2 regions of the Staphylococcus sp. AC872 genome follow, and region 1 is predicted to be linked to the other one. Evidence: riboswitches for the same ligand, from Rfam matches in the RefSeq annotation. Region 1 holds a riboswitch; the other holds the start of a gene.
What was found. A riboswitch is a leader RNA that binds a small molecule or an ion and turns the genes downstream of it on or off. The one in region 1 is predicted to bind lysine.
Positions count from the first base shown of each region.

Region 2: linked by a shared signal. The riboswitch ahead of ACZ267_RS09500 (amino acid permease) and the one ahead of ACZ267_RS03535 (aspartate kinase) in region 1 are both predicted to bind lysine.

Region 1 covers NZ_CEEDKW010000002.1:118,713-129,473, forward strand. Annotated here, with positions in the region: gene msaA (regulatory protein MsaA) at 1-123, shown strand, start outside; gene cspA (cold shock protein CspA) at 310-510, shown strand; gene lysA (diaminopimelate decarboxylase) at 796-2,061, opposite strand; gene ACZ267_RS03505 (alanine racemase) at 2,064-3,140, opposite strand; gene ACZ267_RS03510 (amidohydrolase) at 3,144-4,295, opposite strand; gene dapD (2,3,4,5-tetrahydropyridine-2,6-dicarboxylate N-acetyltransferase) at 4,478-5,197, opposite strand; gene dapB (4-hydroxy-tetrahydrodipicolinate reductase) at 5,221-5,943, opposite strand; gene dapA (4-hydroxy-tetrahydrodipicolinate synthase) at 5,943-6,827, opposite strand; gene ACZ267_RS03530 (aspartate-semialdehyde dehydrogenase) at 6,829-7,818, opposite strand; gene ACZ267_RS03535 (aspartate kinase) at 7,877-9,082, opposite strand; lysine riboswitch at 9,164-9,340, opposite strand; gene ACZ267_RS03540 (ABC-F family ATP-binding cassette domain-containing protein) at 9,600-10,761, opposite strand, start outside.
Region 2 covers NZ_CEEDKW010000005.1:148,722-159,482, reverse strand. Annotated here, with positions in the region: gene nrdR (transcriptional regulator NrdR) at 107-577, shown strand; gene ACZ267_RS09515 (replication initiation and membrane attachment family protein) at 578-1,960, shown strand; gene dnaI (primosomal protein DnaI) at 1,961-2,881, shown strand; gene thrS (threonine--tRNA ligase) at 3,249-5,186, shown strand; lysine riboswitch at 5,237-5,410, shown strand; gene ACZ267_RS09500 (amino acid permease) at 5,608-7,104, shown strand; ribosomal protein L20 leader region at 7,166-7,289, shown strand; gene infC (translation initiation factor IF-3) at 7,317-7,844, shown strand; gene rpmI (50S ribosomal protein L35) at 7,875-8,075, shown strand; gene rplT (50S ribosomal protein L20) at 8,131-8,487, shown strand; gene ACZ267_RS09480 (NUDIX domain-containing protein) at 8,666-9,274, shown strand; gene ACZ267_RS09475 (hypothetical protein) at 9,294-10,214, shown strand; gene tig (trigger factor) at 10,387-10,761, shown strand, end outside.

The sequences.
Region 1 (10,761 bases):
GCATTTTACAATAATTGTGATTTGAATTTTTGTGAAGATTGTGATGAGGATTTGCAAATATTTTATAGTTTTATTGTTTTAAAAAATAATGAAGTTTATTATAATCTTCCAAAAATAGTTTAAATGATAATTTCCTATAATTGTATTGCAATTTTGCATTATATAAATTATAATATCAAGTAAGCAATAGTTTTATTCCATATTGCAAAAAATATTTGCTATTATCGTTATGAGTAATTAGGTCATGTATTTTTTGTAATATGCGAATAACGCATATTGAATGAATTTTAGTCTTGGAGGTTTCAGATTATGAAACAAGGTACAGTTAAATGGTTTAACGCTGAAAAAGGATTCGGCTTCATCGAAGTTGAAGGAGAAAACGACGTATTCGTACATTTCTCAGCAATTAACCAAGATGGTTACAAATCATTAGAAGAAGGTCAATCAGTTGAATTTGAAGTAGTTGAAGGCGACCGCGGACCACAAGCTGCGAACGTTGTAAAACTATAATAAATAGATTGTAATTAATTGACTTTATTAACTAACACCTTACCAAGATGTAAGGTGTTTTTTTGTTGTTCATTCAATATGCTTTGTGAATATAAGGGATACTTATTTGATCGTCATAAAAAACGTTACTTTCACTTTCTGGTGTTAAGTAACGTTTTTTATGTTTAACTTCTCGAAAATCATTTAGCCATCATATCTCTCAATATCTAGAAAAAGGCTATAGCAACTAGTTTCAACAAACTAATTGTTATAGCCTTATGAAATGCCGATTAAAGTTAACTATAATTATTTAGTATCATTAATAATGAGTTGTCTTAATGATTGACGTTTAATCACTTCACGTGCTTTTCCATCTTTAATAAAGAATACTGATGGTTTTTGCATTTGATTATAATTAGATGCCATAGAATAATGATATGCACCTGTTGATAATATCGCTAAATAGTCGCCACGTTGTACAGAACTTGGTAATTTTGCATTCTTAATGATAATATCACCAGATTCACATAATTTACCCGCAATAGTTACTGTATCATCCGCTTCTTCGTGTCGATTTACTAATAAAGCTTGATACTTAGCATCATATAGTGCTGTTCTAATATGATCACTCATACCACCATCGATAGATACGTATTTATTAATTTCCGGTATCTCTTTAATCGTACCTACTTCGTACAATGTGATTCCAGCTTCGCCAACAATAGAACGACCTGGTTCAATACCTATTTCAGGTGTTTCCATATTTAACTGATTCGCTTCATTTTTGATTGCATCAGTGATTTCAGCAATGCCGCTTTCAATAGGGAAGCTAACATCTCCCTCAACATATTTAATGCCAAAGCCACCACCAAGATTAAGTAAATCAACTTGAATTTGTTGATCATTTAACCAATTCATAACTATTTTTGCAGTTTCAATAAATGCTTCTGTACCTTCAATTTGAGATCCAATATGAATATGTACACCTTTTAAGTTAAGATGTTTAGCTTGTTTGATTTTATCAACTGCTTCATTGGCTAAGCCATAACGTATCGACAATCCAAATTTACTATCCTCTTGTCCAGTTTGGATAAATTCATGTGTATGTGCTTCTACACCTGGATTAACTCTTAATACTACTTGTACCGTTTCACTAGCATATCGATCGATTAAATCGATTTCTTCTAAAGAATCTATGACAAAATATCCGATATGATTGTCTAAGGCATATCTAATTTCATGCTTCGTTTTATTGTTACCATGGAAGTGTATACGACTTGGGTCAAAGCCAGCTTCTAATGCAGTATACAATTCTCCTTCAGATACAACATCGAGTTGTAAGTCTTCTTCTTGGACTAATTTAACCATTTGTATACATGTAAATGCTTTAGAGGCATATGAAATATTATATTTTAATCCACTTTGTTGAAATGCTTTATGATAACGACGCATTTGATTTCGAATTTGTTCTTCATCATAAACAATGGTTGGGGTACCAAAGCTTTGTGCAACTGTTTTAAGACTTGTACCTCCCATTGTTAATTCGCCGTATTCGTTATATTCTACTGTCATCTTTATCTATACTCCTTTATAAGAGAATCGTGATTCATAGCGCTCAGTTGTTCTGAATTTGCTCCCACACCCTTAAAGGTATATTCATCAATGCGCATACTTTCATTATATAATACAACTTGATCTTGTGCATGTACGTGTTCATCAACTTCTACAAACATATGGCTCATCATTAATGCTCGAATAGGGTAGCGCTTGCCATTAATTAGTGCTTCATGTTGCGCTCTTGTTCTTAATATACCGTCACCATAACCAACATCTACTACAGCAAGCTTAGTATTATCGTGTTGTGTTTCAAAAGCCCAACTATAGCCACAATAGTCACCATTTTGAACTTCTCTAATTTGAATGACGTTAGCCTTTACAGTCAATGCTTGTTGGATGGTTGATTCATCCAAATCACTATAGGGTCGTGAACCATATAAAGCGATACCCACTCTAGCATGTGTATGGTGGGGAAGAACGACTTGTCCTTCTCGATAATAACTTGCACTATTTTGAGAATGTATATAGTCGAATTGATACCCTTCATTTAATAATGTATGTAAAACATTCAACCATGCTGAACGTTCTTCATCATATTCAGGCACACCAAATTCATCAGCATAACCAAAATGTGTCCATAAGCCAGAAATAATCATGCGTTCAGAATTTTTATTCTGTTGATGATCTTGTAACACCTGTTGAATCTCTTCCAATGTTTTAAAACCAGAACGATGTAGTAAATTTTCAAACTCTAAGTGTACATGAATATCTCGTAAATCTGCTTTATGCTCATAATAATAATTTAAAGAAGGTAAGGTCATATGAATATGATAATCACGAACCGTATCAAAATCATATACCGCATTCATTAGAAATACAGTTGCGTCTGGTGCTAATTCACGCACTCGAACTGCTTCTTTAAGTGACGTCGTACTAAATGTATTGATACCTGCACGTAAAAATTGTTTAACCGCAAATTCTAAACCATAGTGGTAGGCGTTATTTTTAACAACAGCCATAATGGGTTGTTGATTTTTCACTTTCTTAGCATTGCTATAAAATGCTTCTGTATCGACTGACCAAATTGCTGTCAATGCTTACACCTCTTTATAATTTAATAATAATTGTTCATAATAATTAGCTACATCTATTAATACCTTTTCATCAAAATTCAGATGAGACGTATGTAATCCTGTCACATAACCTTTTTCTTTATTTCGAGTGCCAACGAATACAAAATAAGCAGGTGCTAATAATTGACCATAAAAACTAAAGTCTTCGCCGAATAAGAAAGGTGTAGGTTTGTCGATGACTTCTAGATTAGCATTGTTAAGTGCTTGTTCAACAGGTTCACGTAATTTCGGACTATTCATTGTAGGTGGATAGCCTTCCTCAAATTTCACTTCACATGTCACATTAAATAACAAAGAGACACTTTCAGCAATTTTTTGCATTTGATTTTTTACAATAGTTAAATCATCGACGTCATATGTACGGATTGTTCCTTCTAAATAGCCATTACTTGGTACTGTATTGATAGCTTCACCAGCTTCAAAATGACCCATATGTACAATATTTCGTTTTAATCCATTCAAATGAAATTGTTGTATTTGTCCCACTTGTGTTAAGACATGTTGTAATGCTTCTCCACATGAATGACCTTGTTCTTTATCAGCAACATGACTAGATAGTCCTGTTAAATAGAATCGGTACTCTGTCGCACTTGCAGTAATTTCTTCGTCTCTAATGACAACTGTGCCTTCGTCAGAAAAAGGATTAACGTGAATTCCAAATACAGCTTCAATAGGGTAATTTTCAAAAGCTTTGGCTTTTATAAGACGATGCGCGCCACCACCTGTTTCTTCTGCAGGTTGAAATATAAATACAATATTGTGAGGAAGCGTACCTTTATCTGCCATTGCTTTACATCGTTTTACAAATAGCATCAATGCCGTCGTATGACCATCATGACCACATGCATGCATCACGTTATCATTTTGACTACGAAAATCTACATCATTTTCTTCAAAAATAGGTAATGCATCTATATCTGCTCTATAAGCGATAGTATGCTGACTATTACCTTCAAGATATGCAATTGCACCTGTTTCCAATGGACGTTCAAATGGAACATCTAATTCTGTTAAGAAATCCGTGATGTACTGTGTAGTTTCATATTCATGTAAACTTAATTCAGGATGTTGATGTAAATGTCGACGGTGTGTTGTTACAAATTCTAATTCATTCATCATTATCATTCCTTTCATTGTAATAATCCCAAAATATACTTTTAAGTATCATGATAATAAAAAGTCGAAACAATGAGGAGGGGCGATGTAATCATTTGAACGTTAGAGCGTTAAGCATACTCACGTTCAAGTTCAAAACATAGGCCACTCCTTTGTTTCAACTGACTTGTAATTATTATAAATTAATCATTTAATTTGCGTAATGCTGATACAATTTCACGTTTAGAATCTTCTACTTCATATGTTTGTTTGATCACTTTAGCAGGTGTTCCAGCAACAACTGCGCCTGCAGGTACATCTTGTGTCACAATAGCGCCAGCTGCCACAATTGCACCTTCGCCAACTCGAACACCTTCTAAAATAACTGCATTGGCGCCAATTAACACATTATCTTCAATGACAACAGGTGACGCACTAGGTGGCTCGATGACACCAGCTAATACTGATCCAGCACCAACATGTACATTTTTACCAGTCGTAGCACGACCGCCTAAAGTCGCATTCATATCTACCATCGTTCCTTCGCCAACAACTGCGCCAATATTAATTGTTGCACCCATCATTACAACTGCGCCATCTTCGATGATAGCTTGTTCACGAATGAAAGCACCTGGTTCGATACGTGCATTCGTATTTGTTAAATCTTTTAAAGGAATTGCTGAGTTGCGTCGGTCCATTTCAATTTCTACATCTTCAAATTTATTTTGATATGTCTCATAAAATGGTTTCCAGTCATCTGCTTCACAAAAGATAACTTTAGAATGTTCTGATCCAAACACTTTGAATGATTCAGGGAAGTTGACCCCATCAAATGTACCATTGACATAAACTTTTAAAGGTGTTGATTTTTTTGCATCACTAATATATTGAATAATTTCTTGTGCTGATAAATGTTGTACCATAATTTTGCTCCTTTAGTTATATTTTATAAATTATCAAACGTATAAAAACCGTTTTCCTTGTTGATTAACTTTTCAGCTGCACCAATTGCACCATTCGCGAAGATATCTTTAGATTGTGCTTTATGTGAAATCGTAATTGTTTCATCTGTGCCAGCAAATAATACATCATGTTCACCAACAATCGTACCACCACGAACGGTATGAATACCAATTTCATCAGGTGAACGCTTCTCAGTTTTATCATGACGATCATAAACTGGCGTTGTTTTATCACGTAAACCTTCTATAACATCATATAACTTCACTAATGTACCACTAGGTGCATCCACTTTCTTATTATGATGTGCTTCTGTCAGTTCAATATCAAAATCTTGTAGTAGGGGAACTGCCGCTTCTAAAATCTTAGTAAGCGCATGTACACCATAACTCATATTCGCACTGAAAAATACTGGCATCTTTTTACCTAATGATTCTAATTTTTGAGTGATTTTCTCTTTTTCACCAGTAGTCGCAACGACTAATGGCAATTCAAATGATTCATCTAATAGGGGTAATAATAAATTAGGATTAGAAAAATCAATTGCTACATCTGCTTCTTTAGCATCGGCTATATGATGATATTGTTGGTAGGGTGTTGACTCACTATGAGTCGGTTCAATAACACCGACAATTTCATGGCCTTTTTCTTCAGCTAATCTTGCAACACGCTGGTTCATAGCGCCATAGCCAATTAATAAGATTTTCATTATTTTTCACCTGCTTTAAATGTTTCGTAAGCTTGCTCTAATGTTTGACGATCATTTTCCTCAAGTGGTACAAGAGGTAAACGTAATTCATAGCTTCCAAATCCTTCATAAGCAGTTAATGTTTTAATTGGAATAGGATTAACATCAACTGATAACGCGTCTAATAAACGGCCAATCGGTTCAAATGCTTTTGCCATTGTGTCCCCATCTTGTTTAGCATCATATAAGTGTTGAAATTCTTTTGGAATGACGTTAGCAATTACTGAAATCACGCCATTGCCACCACGTTTATAAAAATCAACAACATTATCGTCATTACCACTATAAATGGCAAATTCATCTTGATTTACACGTTTTTTAACCTCTTCAAAATAATCAAAATCATTTGTCGCATCTTTAAGCGCTACAATGTATTTATTTTGACTTAACGTTTCAACTGTTTCTGGTTCAATCGTCATATTCGTACGTGAAGGTACATTATATAAGACCACAGGTAATTCAACTGCATTCGCAATTGTTTCGAAGTGTTGAACTAAACCACGTTGATTTGTTTTATTGTAATAAGGTGTGATAAGCATCACTGCATCTGCACCAAGTTGACGTGCGCGTACAGACGCTTGAATAGATTTTTCAGTATTGTTTGTACCTGTACCTGCAATCACAGGTACCTGTTTGTTAACTAAATTAACAACTGTTTCTAAAACATGTTCTTTCTCTTCATCGTTTAGCGTAGGGCTTTCAGCTGTAGTTCCATTTACAATAATCGCTTGTGCATTATTTTCTAATAAGAATGTAACGTGTCGTCTTAATGCATCATAATCTACTTCATTATTTACAAATGGCGTTGTTAATGCTACGCCTACACCTTCAAACATGTGTGTCATATTAAAGAACTCCTTTCAATTTTAAAACTTGTTCTAAAACTTGAACGGCATTCAATGCTGCACCTTTAAGTAGGTTATCTGATGTACACCATACGTGGAATGTATTATCTAAAGTGTCATCACGGCGAATACGACCAACAAACACATCGTCTTTACCTGTTGAGTGAATTGCTAAAGGATATTCATTTTTAGCTGGATTATCAACAAGAACAACACGATCATCCTTATCAAATAATTCTTGAATTGCCTCAACAGTCGTATCTTGATTTAAAGTAACATCCATTTCAACACTATGACTATCTTGAACTGGTACACGTACACAAGTTGCAGTCACTTTTAAATCTTTATCATTTAAAATTTTACGCGTTTCATCTATCATTTTTTGTTCTTCTTTTGTATAACCATTTTCAAGGAATACATCAATATGTGGTAATACGTTATTATAAATTGGATGAGGGTAGGCTTCAGGTGCTTTACCATTTGCACCTTCAGATAAATCTCTCTTACCCTTAACACCAGATCCTGAAACCGCTTGATATGTCGTATAAGCTACTCTTGATAAACCAAAAGCATCTTGTAATACTTTTAATGGTACGACAGACTGAATTGTAGAACAATTTGGATTAGCAATGATTCCTCTTGTAAAGTGTGGTTCGTTTACTTCAGGTACAACTAAATCAACATCTTCAGTCATACGCCATTGACTAGAATTATCAATGACAATAGCGCCCGCTTGTTCAAATAGTGGGGCGAAATGTTCACTTGTACCGCCACCAGCACTCATAAGTACATAATCAAAGTGTTCACTTGCTGCTTCATCTGTTAGTTCTTGTACTGTATATGTTTTCCCTTTAAATTCGATCTTTTGACCAGCTGAACGAGCTGAAGAAAATAGAACCAATTCATTGAAAGGGATTTCTTTACGGTCTAAAGTTTCTAACATTTTTGTTCCAACTAATCCTGTTGCACCAACTACTGCTAATTTTGTCATGTCTAAGTCACTCCGTTTTAAATATTATTAATATTGTGAAAAATTAAGTTAAAATCAATTATATATCAAATGCACCGTACAATTCTTCGACGGCTTTTTCACCATTTTCAGCATCAATGACATAAGAAATACTGATTTCAGAAGTGGTTGTTTGGTAAAAAGGTATCTTCGCATTGATTAAAGTAATAAATGCCTTAGATGCTACGCCTGACATATCTCTCATACCGGATCCGATTAATGAAATTTTGACATATGCTTCATTAATTTTATAATCCAAAGCTTCAAAATCAACGGCTAATTGTTCTAAAATAGCTGAGATTTGATGTGCATCTGTATCTTTAATACTGAAGGATAGTTGTAGTCCTTCGTGGTTGACAATTTGTGAAATCATATCCACATTAACTGAACCCATTTCTAGCTCTGTGAATAGTTGTGTTAATAATTGATTATCTGGTAGGGGATAGGTGATCGTTACATGCATCATGTGTTGATCTAATGCAACCCCAGTAACTGCTTTTTTCTCTAATAAATCACTTCTAGACATAATCCATGTTCCTTTCACATTTGATAACGTTCTTCCTAAATATAATGGTATATCATAATTTTTAGCCAACTCTACGCTACGTGTCTCAAGTACGCCAGCACCTAATGCGCTCATTTCCATCATTTCCTCATATGATACATACTCTAAACGTTTGGCATAACTCAGTACTCTTGGGTCTGTAGCATATACACCATCAACATCTGTGTAGATTTCACAAGGAATCTGATTACTCGTCGCTAAAGCTACTGCTGTTGTATCTGAACCACCACGTCCTAGTGTGGTTAATTCATGATCCTCATTGATGCCTTGGAATCCAGCTATAACAAGTACATCGTGGGTATCAAAAGCTGTTTCAAAGGTTGATGGGTCAATTTCAGCAATTTTACTTTTTAAATGATGACCAATGGTTTTGATACCTGCTTGATATCCTGTCATTGCTTTAGCGCTAATACCAATATCATTAAGTACCATTGATAAATATGAAACGGTTTGTTGCTCACCTGTAGTTAACAGTAGGGCGAGTTCTTGCTCTTTTGGTGTTGATGTTAAAGTGGACACATTCTCCATTAATTGATCCGTGGTTTTGCCCATTGCACTAACTACCACAATGAGTTGTTCACCTTGTTCAACACGATTTTTTAGCATACCTGCTATATTTTTAATTTTAGTAAAATCACTGACGGAAGAACCGCCAAATTTCAAAACACTTCTATTCAATATTTGTCCTCCTCAGTTAGTAGGGAGACACATCCATTCAATAAAAAAGAACAAGTCTGGAATGCGACTTGTTCTACATTTATGTACAAGTGATGCACTCCATTATTATGAAATAATGACAAACTCTTAGCTCTTAACCAAAAAGTCCAACAAATGATACCTGCTATTATCATTCGTTTCGGCATTGCCCCCTTTCAATATTAGCTGTTAGCAGACAGTTGCCTAATATTTACTCATGTTTAATGCGCCTCATCAAAATCTTATTCAATTGATATGTTTTTATTATACATATACCACATGTGACTGTAAACCGATAATTGCGATTTTTTGAAATAAACAGAAAATTTCAAAGTGATACTTAGCATTTTAATGGTTAGTATCTCTCGTGCACTCGGATGGTAAGACGAGTGTAGTCATTAATATAAATAACTAATGTAGTAGGGGAACGTTCATTATATCTGTATATAAAAAGCGTATAAATACATCATCAAAATGTATTCATACGCTCAATCGAAGTCATCTATTTTAATACTCCTGTTTCTTTTAAGTATTCTTCATATGGAATTTCTTTAGAAACAGCACCAGATTGATTTAAATCAATCACACGGTTAGCAATTGTATTGATAAATTCAAAGTCATATGATGTAAAGATCAATGAACCTTTAAATGATTTCAAACCATCATTGACTGCGGTGATACTTTCTAAGTCTAAGTGGTTGGTTGGCTCATCTAGTAGTAACACGTTAGCACTTGATAGCATCATTTTACTTAACATACAGCGAACTTTTTCGCCACCTGATAACACGCTTGCTTTTTTCTTAACTTCTTCGCCACTAAACAACATACGTCCTAAGAAGCCGCGTAAGAATGTTTCAGTTTGCTCATCTTCTGGCGCACATTGACGTAACCAGTCCACAAGATTCATATCCACACCATCAAAGAATTCAGAATTATCTTTAGGGAAGTAACTTAATGAAGTTGTTACACCCCATTTATAAGATCCTTCATCTGGTTCCATTTCACCAGCTAAGATTTTAAGTAATGTTGTTTTTGCAATCTCACTATCACCAATTAAAATGGCTTTATCATTAGGATTCATTGTAAATGAAATGTTATCTAATACTTTTTCGCCATCAATAGTTTTAGAAAGGTTTTGTACAGTTAATAAATCATTACCAATTTCTCTTTCAGGTGTGAATTTTACATATGGATAACGTCTGGATGAAGGTTGGATATCATCTAATTCAATTTTTTCTAATTGTTTCTTACGACTTGTTGCCTGTTTAGATTTAGAAGCATTCGCTGAGAAACGAGCAACGAAATCTTGTAATTCTTTAATTTTTTCTTCTTTTTTCTTGTTTTGTTCTTGAGCCATTTTTTGAGCTAATTGACTTGATTGATACCAGAAATCATAGTTACCAACGTAAACTTTAATTTTACCGAAGTCTAAGTCAGCAATATGCGTACACACATTATTTAAGAAGTGACGGTCATGGGATACTACAATAACTGTATTTTCAAAGTTAATTAAAAAGTCTTCTAACCAACTAATAGCTGGAATATCCAAACCATTGGTAGGCTCATCTAGTAATAGTACGTCTGGATCGCCAAATAAACTTTGTGCTAACAATACTTTTACTTTTTGGTTATTTTCAAGTTCAGACATTTTCTTGTCTTGTAAT
Region 2 (10,761 bases), on a different contig from region 1:
AAATTAGTTTACACTTTTAGACATATAATTTAAAAGGTGCTTTCTTTTGTAACGTGTGAATTTATAGTATAATTGAGCATAATCTAAATAGAAAAGGGTGACAATCATGAAATGCCCAAAATGTAATTCAACACATTCAAGAGTAGTAGATTCACGTCATGCAGAAGATGCGAACGCGATTCGTCGAAGAAGAGAATGTGAAAATTGTGGTACAAGGTTTACAACATTCGAACATATAGAAGTGAGTCCATTAATAGTAGTGAAAAAGGATGGAACTAGAGAACAATTTTTAAGAGAAAAAATCTTGAATGGATTAGTTAGATCATGTGAAAAACGTCCAGTGAGATATCAACAACTAGAGGATATAACTAATAAAGTGGAGTGGCAATTAAGAGATGAGGGGCATACTGAGATTTCATCTAGAGAAATTGGAGAACATGTAATGAACTTATTAATGCATGTAGATCAAGTTTCTTATGTTCGCTTTGCCTCTGTTTATAAAGAGTTTAAAGATATTGACCAACTGTTAGCTTCAATGCAAGGTATTCTGAATGATAATAAACGGAGTGATTTATAAATGGGGTTAAATTCCTTTGAATTAGGTTTAAGACCACAAGATAGTTTTGAAGTGATTCAAGATTTTTATTTAAATTCACAGCATCTTGAAATATTAAATCGACTGTTTACACCTTTAATTGGGCCTCAAGCAATTGGTTTATATCACTTTATGCATCAATTTTCAAATGATGTTGAGCAACCACTCACCCATTATGTCATTATGAATGAACTTAAAGAAAATTTAATCGACTTTAGAAATCAAATGGATTTATTAGAAGCCATTGGTTTGATGAAATCATTTGTAAAACATGATGAACAACAAACACATTTTATATATCAATTGATTCAACCTCCGTCACCATCTCAATTTTTCAATGATCCTATGTTATCTGTATTTTTATATAGTGAAGTTGATAAAAAAAGATATCAGGTTCTAAAGAAACATTTTGAACAAACTTTTAGAGATTTATCACAGTATCAGCAAACAACCAGAAAGTTTACAGATGTCTTTAAAGTACCCAATAGAATATTAGATATCGATACACAAAATATACCTAAAGCGAGTGAATATCAAGGATTGGATTTATCTAATGAATCTTTTGATTTTGATATGTTGAAACAGATGTTACATAACCATTTCATCTCAAATGAAATAGTGACAAAGGATGCTAAAAGTCTAATTGTTCAACTCGCAACTTTATATGGTTTAACGGCTGATGCGATGAAACATATTATATTGAATTCAATTACAAGTGCGCAGCAATTATCTTTTGAAGAGATGCGTAAACAGGCACGTTCTTATTATTTAATAGAACATGAAAATCAATTACCTAAGTTAGAATTGAATAAAAACATTAAACACAGTGACATTTCGACCCAAAATAATGAAATTCCTGATCCTGAAAATGACACGGAACAATGGCTTCAACTGTTAGAACAGACGAGTCCGATTGATATGTTAGCATCTTGGTCTGAATCAGAACCAACATTATCTCAAAAAAATATGATTGAAGAATTAATTCATAGAGAAAAAATGAACTTCGGTGTTATTAACATCTTATTACAATTTGTTATGCTTAAAGAAGATATGAAATTACCCAAATCTTATATTTTTGAAATTGCTTCAAATTGGAAAAAGAAAGGTATAACAACGGCTAAGCAAGCTTATGAATATGCCTTGAAAGTTAATCAACCTAAACCATCAAACGAGAATAAATCACAATCATATCAAGGCTATAATCGTAAAAGTAAATTGGTTTCTAGGGAGAAAACGCCTAAATGGTTAGAAGAAAGAGATAATCCAAACGCTACAGCACTTTCAAAAGATGAAAAAGACGATCAATTTGAAAAGGATAGACAAGCATTCTTAGAACAATTAAATAAAGATTGGGAGGAGGATTAGATGGAAAGCTTTAAGAATATTGTAGGTTCAAATAAAGATTTCGAAAAGAGAATTGCTAAAATACGTCAACAGGTTGTAAATGATCCTGATGTGAAGCAATTTTTAAATGAACACCAATCAGAACTAACCAATGCTATGATTGATGAAGACTTAAACGTCCTACAAGAATATAAAGACCAACAAAAGCACTATGATGGGCATAATTATAATGAGTGTCCTAACTTTGTTAAAGGTCATGTGCCAGAATTATATATTGAAAACGAACGCATTAAAATTCGCTATTTGCCATGTCCATGTAAAGTAAAATATGATGAAGAAAGACTTAATTCTCAATTGATTACATCACATCATATGCAGAGAGATACCTTAAATGCAAAAATTAAAGATATTTATACTACTGGACGAAATCGTTTGGATATTGCAATGCAAGTTAATGATATATGCAAAAAGTTAATTAATGGTGAAAATGTCAAAGGGCTTTATCTGTATGGACCTTTTGGTACTGGAAAGTCATTTATTTTAGGTGCTATAGCAAATCAACTTAAAGCTAAAAAAGTGCCATCTACAATAGTTTATCTTCCCGAATACATTCGTACACTAAAAGGTGGGTTTAAAGATGGTAGTTACGAAAGAAAACTACAAAGAATTAGAGAAGCCAACATATTAATGTTAGATGATATCGGTGCAGAAGAAGTAACGCCGTGGGTTAGAGATGAAGTTATTGGGCCTTTATTGCATTACAGAATGGTTCATGAATTACCCACTTTCTTTACTTCAAATTTAAGTTATGATGAATTAGAACATCATTTATCAATGACACGTGAAGGCGCAGAAAAAACAAAAGCGGCTAGAATTATTGAACGCATTAAAACATTATCCACACCTTATTTCTTGAAAGGTGAAAACTTTAGAAACAATTGATATTTTCATAAAATGTTGTATAATAGAATCAAATCTAAATCGTTGAAACTGTTGAAGACATGATAATTTAATCACTGTTACACAGAAAGCCGTTGATTGATGAGAATACGGTTAATATATTAAATTATTACTACTTTAATGCATGGTATTTGTAATGAATACTCGGCTCAAGACCGTTATCTTATGTAGAGAAGTCGTTAAATAACTTATTTTTAAATGAGTAAGGTTTTAACGCTTAACTAGGGTGGTACCACGACAATCTCGTCCCTGATTCAGGGGCGGGATTTTTTTATTTTCTCTACACTTTTACATTGATTTTTATTCAATAAGTCAACGATATGATTTTTATAATTTAGGAGGTAATAGTATGGATCAAATTAATATTCAATTTCCAGATGGTAATTCAAAGGCATTTGATAAAGGCACTACTACTGAAGATATAGCGCAATCAATTAGTCCAGGGCTACGTAAAAAGGCAGTTGCAGGTAAATTTAATGGACAAATGGTAGATTTAACACGACCGTTAGAAGAAGATGGTGAAATTGAAATCGTTACACCAGGTAGTGATGAAGCATTAGAAGTATTGCGTCATTCAACTGCACATTTGATGGCTCAAGCATTAAAACGTTTATACGGGGATGTTAAATTTGGTGTAGGTCCTGTCATCGAAGGCGGTTTCTACTATGATTTTGATACTGAAGAAAAAATTTCATCAGATGACTTTGAAAAAATTGAAAAAACAATGAAAAAAATTGTTGATGAGAATCATAAAATCGAAAGAAAAGTAGTTACTAGGGATGAAGCTAAAGCATTCTTCAAAGATGATCCATACAAATTAGAATTAATTGATGCAATACCTGAAGATGAAAATGTGACATTATATTCTCAAGGGGAATTTACTGATTTATGTAGAGGGGTTCATGTACCATCTACGTCTAAAATAAAAGAATTTAAATTATTATCAACAGCTGGCGCGTACTGGCGTGGAGATAGTAATAATAAAATGCTACAACGTATTTACGGTACTGCGTTCTTTGATAAAAAAGATTTAAAAGCACATTTAGAAATGTTGGAAGAACGTAAGGAACGTGATCATCGTAAAATCGGTAAAGATTTAGAATTATTTGCTAATAGTCAACTTGTTGGTGCAGGTTTACCACTATGGTTACCTAATGGTGCTACAATTCGTCGTGAAATTGAACGTTATATTGTGGATAAAGAAGTAAGTATGGGATATGACCACGTATATACACCAGTTTTAGCAAATGTTGATTTATATAAAACTTCAGGACATTGGGATCACTATCAAGAGGATATGTTCCCCCCAATGAAATTAGATGAGACAGAGGAAATGGTATTACGTCCAATGAACTGTCCACACCATATGATGGTTTATAATAATAAACCACATTCTTATAGAGAATTACCTATTCGTATTGCCGAATTAGGTACTATGCACAGATACGAAGCTAGTGGGGCTGTATCAGGACTACAACGTGTAAGAGGTATGACTTTAAATGACTCACATATCTTTGTTAGACCAGATCAAATTAAAGAAGAATTCAAACGTGTAGTTAACATGATTCAAGATGTATATAAAGACTTTGGATTCGAAGACTACCGTTTCAGATTAAGTTATAGAGACCCAGAAGATAAAGAAAAGTATTTTGATGATGATGAAATGTGGAATAAGGCTGAGAACATGATTAAAGAAGCGGCTGATGAATTAGGATTATCATACGAAGAAGCTATTGGTGAAGCGGCATTTTATGGGCCTAAATTGGATGTTCAAGTTAAAACAGCTATGGGTAAAGAAGAAACATTATCTACAGCACAACTAGATTTCTTATTACCAGAACGTTTTGAACTGACATATATTGGTCAGGATGGAGAACACCATAGACCAGTAGTGATACACCGTGGAGTTGTATCTACAATGGAACGATTTGTTGCATTCTTAACTGAAGAAACTAAAGGTGCATTCCCAACTTGGTTAGCACCGAAACAAGTAGAAATTATTCCAGTTAATTTAGATTTACATTACGACTATGCAAAATCAATACAAGATGAATTGAAATCTCAAGGCGTACGTGTTGAAATCGATGACCGTAATGAAAAAATGGGTTATAAAATCCGTGAAGCTCAAATGCAAAAAATTCCATACCAAATCGTGGTAGGAGATAAAGAAGTAGAAAACAATGAAGTAAATGTTCGTAAGTATGGTTCACAAGACCAAGAGACATTAGAAAAAGATGAATTCATCTGGAATTTAGTAGACGAAATCCGTTTGAAAAAGCATAGATAAACTTGAAATTTAAGCGCAGTTCATGTATATTACAAGTTAGTTAAATAAAAAGTTGAGTTAGAGGTTGCAATATTAAAGAGTCGCTTGTCAGAAGTCTTATGGGACGTATGTTGAACAAGTTAAAGGTAATATTGCCGAAACAAGTGATAACCATAATTATGATTTGTTGGGACAGTTCTCGAAAGAAACTGTACTGTCACAGAATGTGATGTGCTACCTTATATAGATAAAAGCAAAGTGGTTGCATATCTTAAAGGTATGTAGCCACTTTTTTGTTTTAAATTTATAAATAAAAGTAACATGATTAAGTGAGGTATCGTGTAGTCATATAAATGAAGATATAGAACTTAACGTGTTGTTTCTTTAATAAATAATAAAACAAAATCATAACTGCCTCTAAATACAAAGAAAGGAATCTTCTATGAGTAAAAACAAAAGTCAAAACGAAGGTATACAAAGAGGTTTAAAAGACCGTCATATATCTATGATAGCCATTGGTGGTTGTATTGGTACAGGTCTATTTATGACTTCGGGTGGAGCCATTCACAGTGCTGGAGCATTAGGTGCTTTGATTGCATATGCGATTATTGGAGCAATGGTATTCTTCTTAATGACATCACTTGGCGAGATGGCCACATATTTACCAGTTTCAGGATCATTTAGTACTTACGCCACACGATTTGTAGATCCATCACTTGGATTTGCATTAGGATGGAATTATTGGTTTAACTGGGTTATTACTGTAGCTGCAGATGTAACAATTGCCGCGCAAGTCATACAATATTGGTCCCCAATGCAAAGTGTGCCTGCTTGGGTCTGGAGTTGTATATTTTTAGTAATTATCTTTGCACTTAACTCATTGTCAGTTCGAGTATATGGTGAGAGTGAATATTGGTTTGCACTAATAAAAGTTGTTACTGTCATCATATTTATTGTGATAGGTTTATTAACTATTGTAGGTATTATGGGCGGTAAATTCGTTGGTTTTGAAACGTTTACTAAAGGAAGCGGCCCAATCCTTGGTGGCAACTTAGGAGGGAGCTTACTTTCAATATTAGGGGTATTCCTAGTTGCTGGTTTCTCATTCCAAGGTACTGAATTGATAGGGATAACAGCAGGGGAATCTGAAAATCCTGAAAGAGCCGTTCCAAAAGCTATTAAACAAGTATTCTGGAGAATATTATTATTTTATATATTAGCTATATTCATCATTGGTATGTTAATACCTTATGATAGTAGTGCACTTATGGGTGGAGAAAATAGTATCTCTACATCACCATTTACATTAGTATTCAAGAATGCTGGACTTGCATTTGCAGCATCATTTATGAATGCAGTTATTTTAACATCAGTATTATCTGCAGGTAATTCAGGAATGTATGCATCTACTAGAATGCTATATTCAATGAGTAAAGATAAACTAGCGTTTAATTCATTTTCAAAAACGAATAAAAATGGTGTGCCGCACATATCATTAATTGTAACTGGAATTATTGTTGTAGTGATTTTTGCAGTACAACATTTTAGTGGTGATGCATATGAATATATCGTAGCTGCTAGTGGTATGACAGGATTCATTGCTTGGGTCGGTATAGCTGTAAGTCATTATAGATTTAGACGTGCATTTGATAAACAAAATTATGATAAATCTAAACTAAAATATACGGCTAAATTATTCCCATTTGGCCCGATATTTGCTGGATTTTTATGTATTATCGTAATATTAGGTCAAGATGTCGATTTTATTAAAACAGGAGACTTTGATTTAAATAGATTTATTATTACTTATATGGGTATTCCAGTATTCTTAGCATTCTTTATTTATCATAAAGTAAGATATAAAACAAAGAAAATCCCATTAGAACAGGTAGATTTACGTCAAGATGTGTCAATGGAAGAAGTAAGACATCACGATTAATAAAAAAAGTAGTTGACGAATACATTTATTGTTGATATGATTAATAACGTTGAATACGAAACGAACCAAGTAGAAGCTCCCGCTTCTCACCTGTAGCGACGCAACAAGCAGTTGGCAGGTTAATCATGTTACACAATTAATGTGTGAAGAAGAGCGGGTAGTGATACTCGCTCTTCTTTTTTGCTTGGGACAATTTCGTAAAATTCTGGGAGGTGTCAACCATAGCAAAAGATCAGACTCAAATTAATGAGAAAATTCGTGCAAAAGAACTTCGTTTAGTAGGTCAAGATGGTGAACAAATAGGTGTTAAATCAAAACAAGAAGCGTTAGAAATGGCTGAACGTGTTGATTTAGATTTAGTAATCGTAGCACCAAATGCTAAACCACCTGTTGCAAGAATTATGGATTACGGTAAATTCAAATTCGAACAACAGAAAAAAGAAAAAGAAATGAAGAAGAAACAAAAAACAATTAACGTTAAAGAAATTCGTTTAAGTCCAACAATTGAGGAACATGATTTCCAAACAAAATTGAAAAACGGACGTAAATTCCTTTCTAAAGGCGATAAATGTAAAGTTTCAATTCGTTTCAGAGGTCGTGCCATTACTCACAAAGAAATTGGTCAACGCCAGTTAGAAAAATTTGCTGAAGAATGTAAAGACCTTGCAACAATCGAACAAAAGCCTAAAATGGAAGGCCGTCAAATGTTCCTTATGTTATCACCAATTAATGAAAAATAATTAATAATAATTTCTAGGAGGAAATGAATCATGCCTAAAATGAAAACTCACCGTGGAGCAGCGAAACGTGTTAAAAGAACTGGTTCAGGTCAATTAAAACGTTCAAGAGCTTTCACATCTCACTTATTTGCAAACAAAAACACTAAACAAAAACGTCAATTACGTAAAAGTAGATTAGTTTCTAAAAGCGATATGAAACGTGTAAAACAATTATTATCTTATAAAAAATAATACGACTAACGAATAAAGAATAATTACGTAGATAGTATCTAAGGAGGAATTTAATATGCCACGAGTAAAAGGTGGAACAGTAACAAGAGCACGTCGTAAAAAAACGATTAAATTAGCTAAAGGTTACTTCGGTTCAAAACATACATTATATAAAGTAGCAAAACAACAAGTAATGAAATCAGGTCAATACGCATTCCGTGACCGTCGTCAACGTAAACGTGATTTCCGTAAATTATGGATTACACGTATTAATGCAGCAGCACGTAAACATGATATCAGCTATTCACGTTTAATGAATGGATTGAAAAAAGCTGACATCGATATCAACCGTAAAATGTTATCTGAAATAGCTATTTCAGACGATAAAGCATTCGGTGAATTAGTATCAAAAGCTAAAGACGCTTTAAAATAAGCTTAACTCATAAAAGCTGAGACATTTATATGATGTCTCAGCTTTTATTTATATATCTTTCTATTTAAATATAAAATTGTTTAAGCATTGATATAAATTAAGAAGATACGTTAATCATCGCGAATCAAAAATAAGTTTGATAGAATAATATCATAAAGAAAATATAAAGGAGTTTAATATGTCTAAATTTGATGAGCAAATTATAGTAGTGCCAAGAACAACGCTTTTCGATAATGAAAAGAATGCATTCAATGGATTTTTATCAAAAAATGATGAAAAAGGTAATAATATTTTTAATTCATTAAGACAGTATGATGTGAAACGTAGAGGAGACATGGAAGAGGATCCAGGTTTTAAACAACTTATTTCATATTGTTTATTAGAAAATCAAAATGGTGAAATTCTTGTTTATGAACGTCTTTCTGGCGGCGGTGAAGAAAGATTGCACGGACAATCTTCGATTGGCGTCGGTGGACACATGAATGATGTAGTAGGGGCAGATTCAATTAATGAAGTACTGAGAGTAAATGCCCAAAGAGAATTAGAAGAAGAAGTAGGTTTGCCTACTGAAGATTCTCAAAATATGGAATACCTAGGTTTTATCAATGATGACAATAATGAAGTAGGTAAAGTTCATATGGGTGTAGTATTTAAAATAACAGTCAATTCAAATGATGTAGAAGCTAAAGAAACGGATACGCTAAGAATCAAATGGATTGAAAAGGGGAAAATAGAATCATACGATGACTTTGAGACATGGAGTGCATTAATTCTTCAAGATTTATAATAATTGAGGTGCAAATTAAATGTCAGATATCATCCCATTCCTATTATCTGAGAAAAAGCTAAAAGAAGATATTAGAAAAGCTGAATTAAAACAAGACTTTGACAAAATGTATGAATTATTTGAACAATATGAAAGCCAGTTTGAGTTAGATGAAGCACTCTCAATTAAAAAGTGCGATATGCTATATCAAATGGGAGCATTTTTGGAATTGAGAGAAGAAGCTATCATTTTGCTTAAACAAGGTTTAAACAAGTACGATGAGTTAATGATATTTTATGTTAAAAGTTTAAATGGCTTAGAACAGTACTATGAATCAGTAGAAGTGATTAATCAAATTATTGATGAAGTACGAGATCATAAAACCAGAATGGAATTATTCCCGTTAAAAGAATACGCACAATCTAAACTAGATTCAAATCGAGAACAATTGACTCATTCATTAGCTCAATTCAATCAATTAAATACAAGAGAACAAACGCATGTTCTACTTCAACTCATCGATAATGGGCATTATGATTTCAAAGAAACAATTCATTATTTATTAAGTCATGCTAATGTAGAAAATAACATTATAAGTTTGATGTTAGAATACTTAAGATTTGCACAGTCTGAAACTAGCGTCACAATTACCAAATATGGTACAACAGTTGACATTATTCCTAAAGATTTAAGTGGGCTAGAACACACGACTTTAAAATCGATTGTATTGCCAAAAGTGATTGAGAATCTTGAAAATGGCGCCATACATATTGTTGATGAAGCAAGCCATATCATGAATAATCATTCTATATTGCTATATCCCCTTAATATTGAAACGCTATTTCCAATAGAAGATTGGATTGTCGCGTATGATGTTTATTTTAAATCAATGTTAGGTATAGATGATAGTATTGCGAAACAAGAAATTTTATCATATATCTATCAATTAGATAAGCAATGATAACCCCAATTTCTTGCAAATAATGCATAAATCGTTTAACGTAAATTTTAATTGAAATTAGTAATAAATAATTTCGCAAACGTTGCAATTTCAATGTTTGTGTACACAAATGACCTATGCTATAATAGGGAAGTTGAAAAAATAAAATAGTTATTCATGGAGGTATTTATACATGACAGCAACTTGGGAAAAAAAGGAAGGTAACGAAGGATTATTAACTGTTACTGTTCCATCAGAAAAAGTAGATAAAGCATTAGATCAAGCATTTAAAAAAGTAGTTAAACAAATTAATGTACCTGGATTCCGTAAAGGTAAAGTGCCTCGTCCAATTTTTGAACAACGCTTTGGCGTTGAAGCATTATATCAAGATGCAGTAGACATTTTATTACCAGAAGCTTACGGTGAAGCTATTGATGAAACTGGTATTAATCCAGTTGCTCAACCAGAAGTTAACGTAACTCAAATTGAAAAAGGTAAAGATTTCATTTTTGAAGCTACTGTAACTGTTGAACCAGAAGTTAAATTAGGTGACTACAAAGGTTTAGAA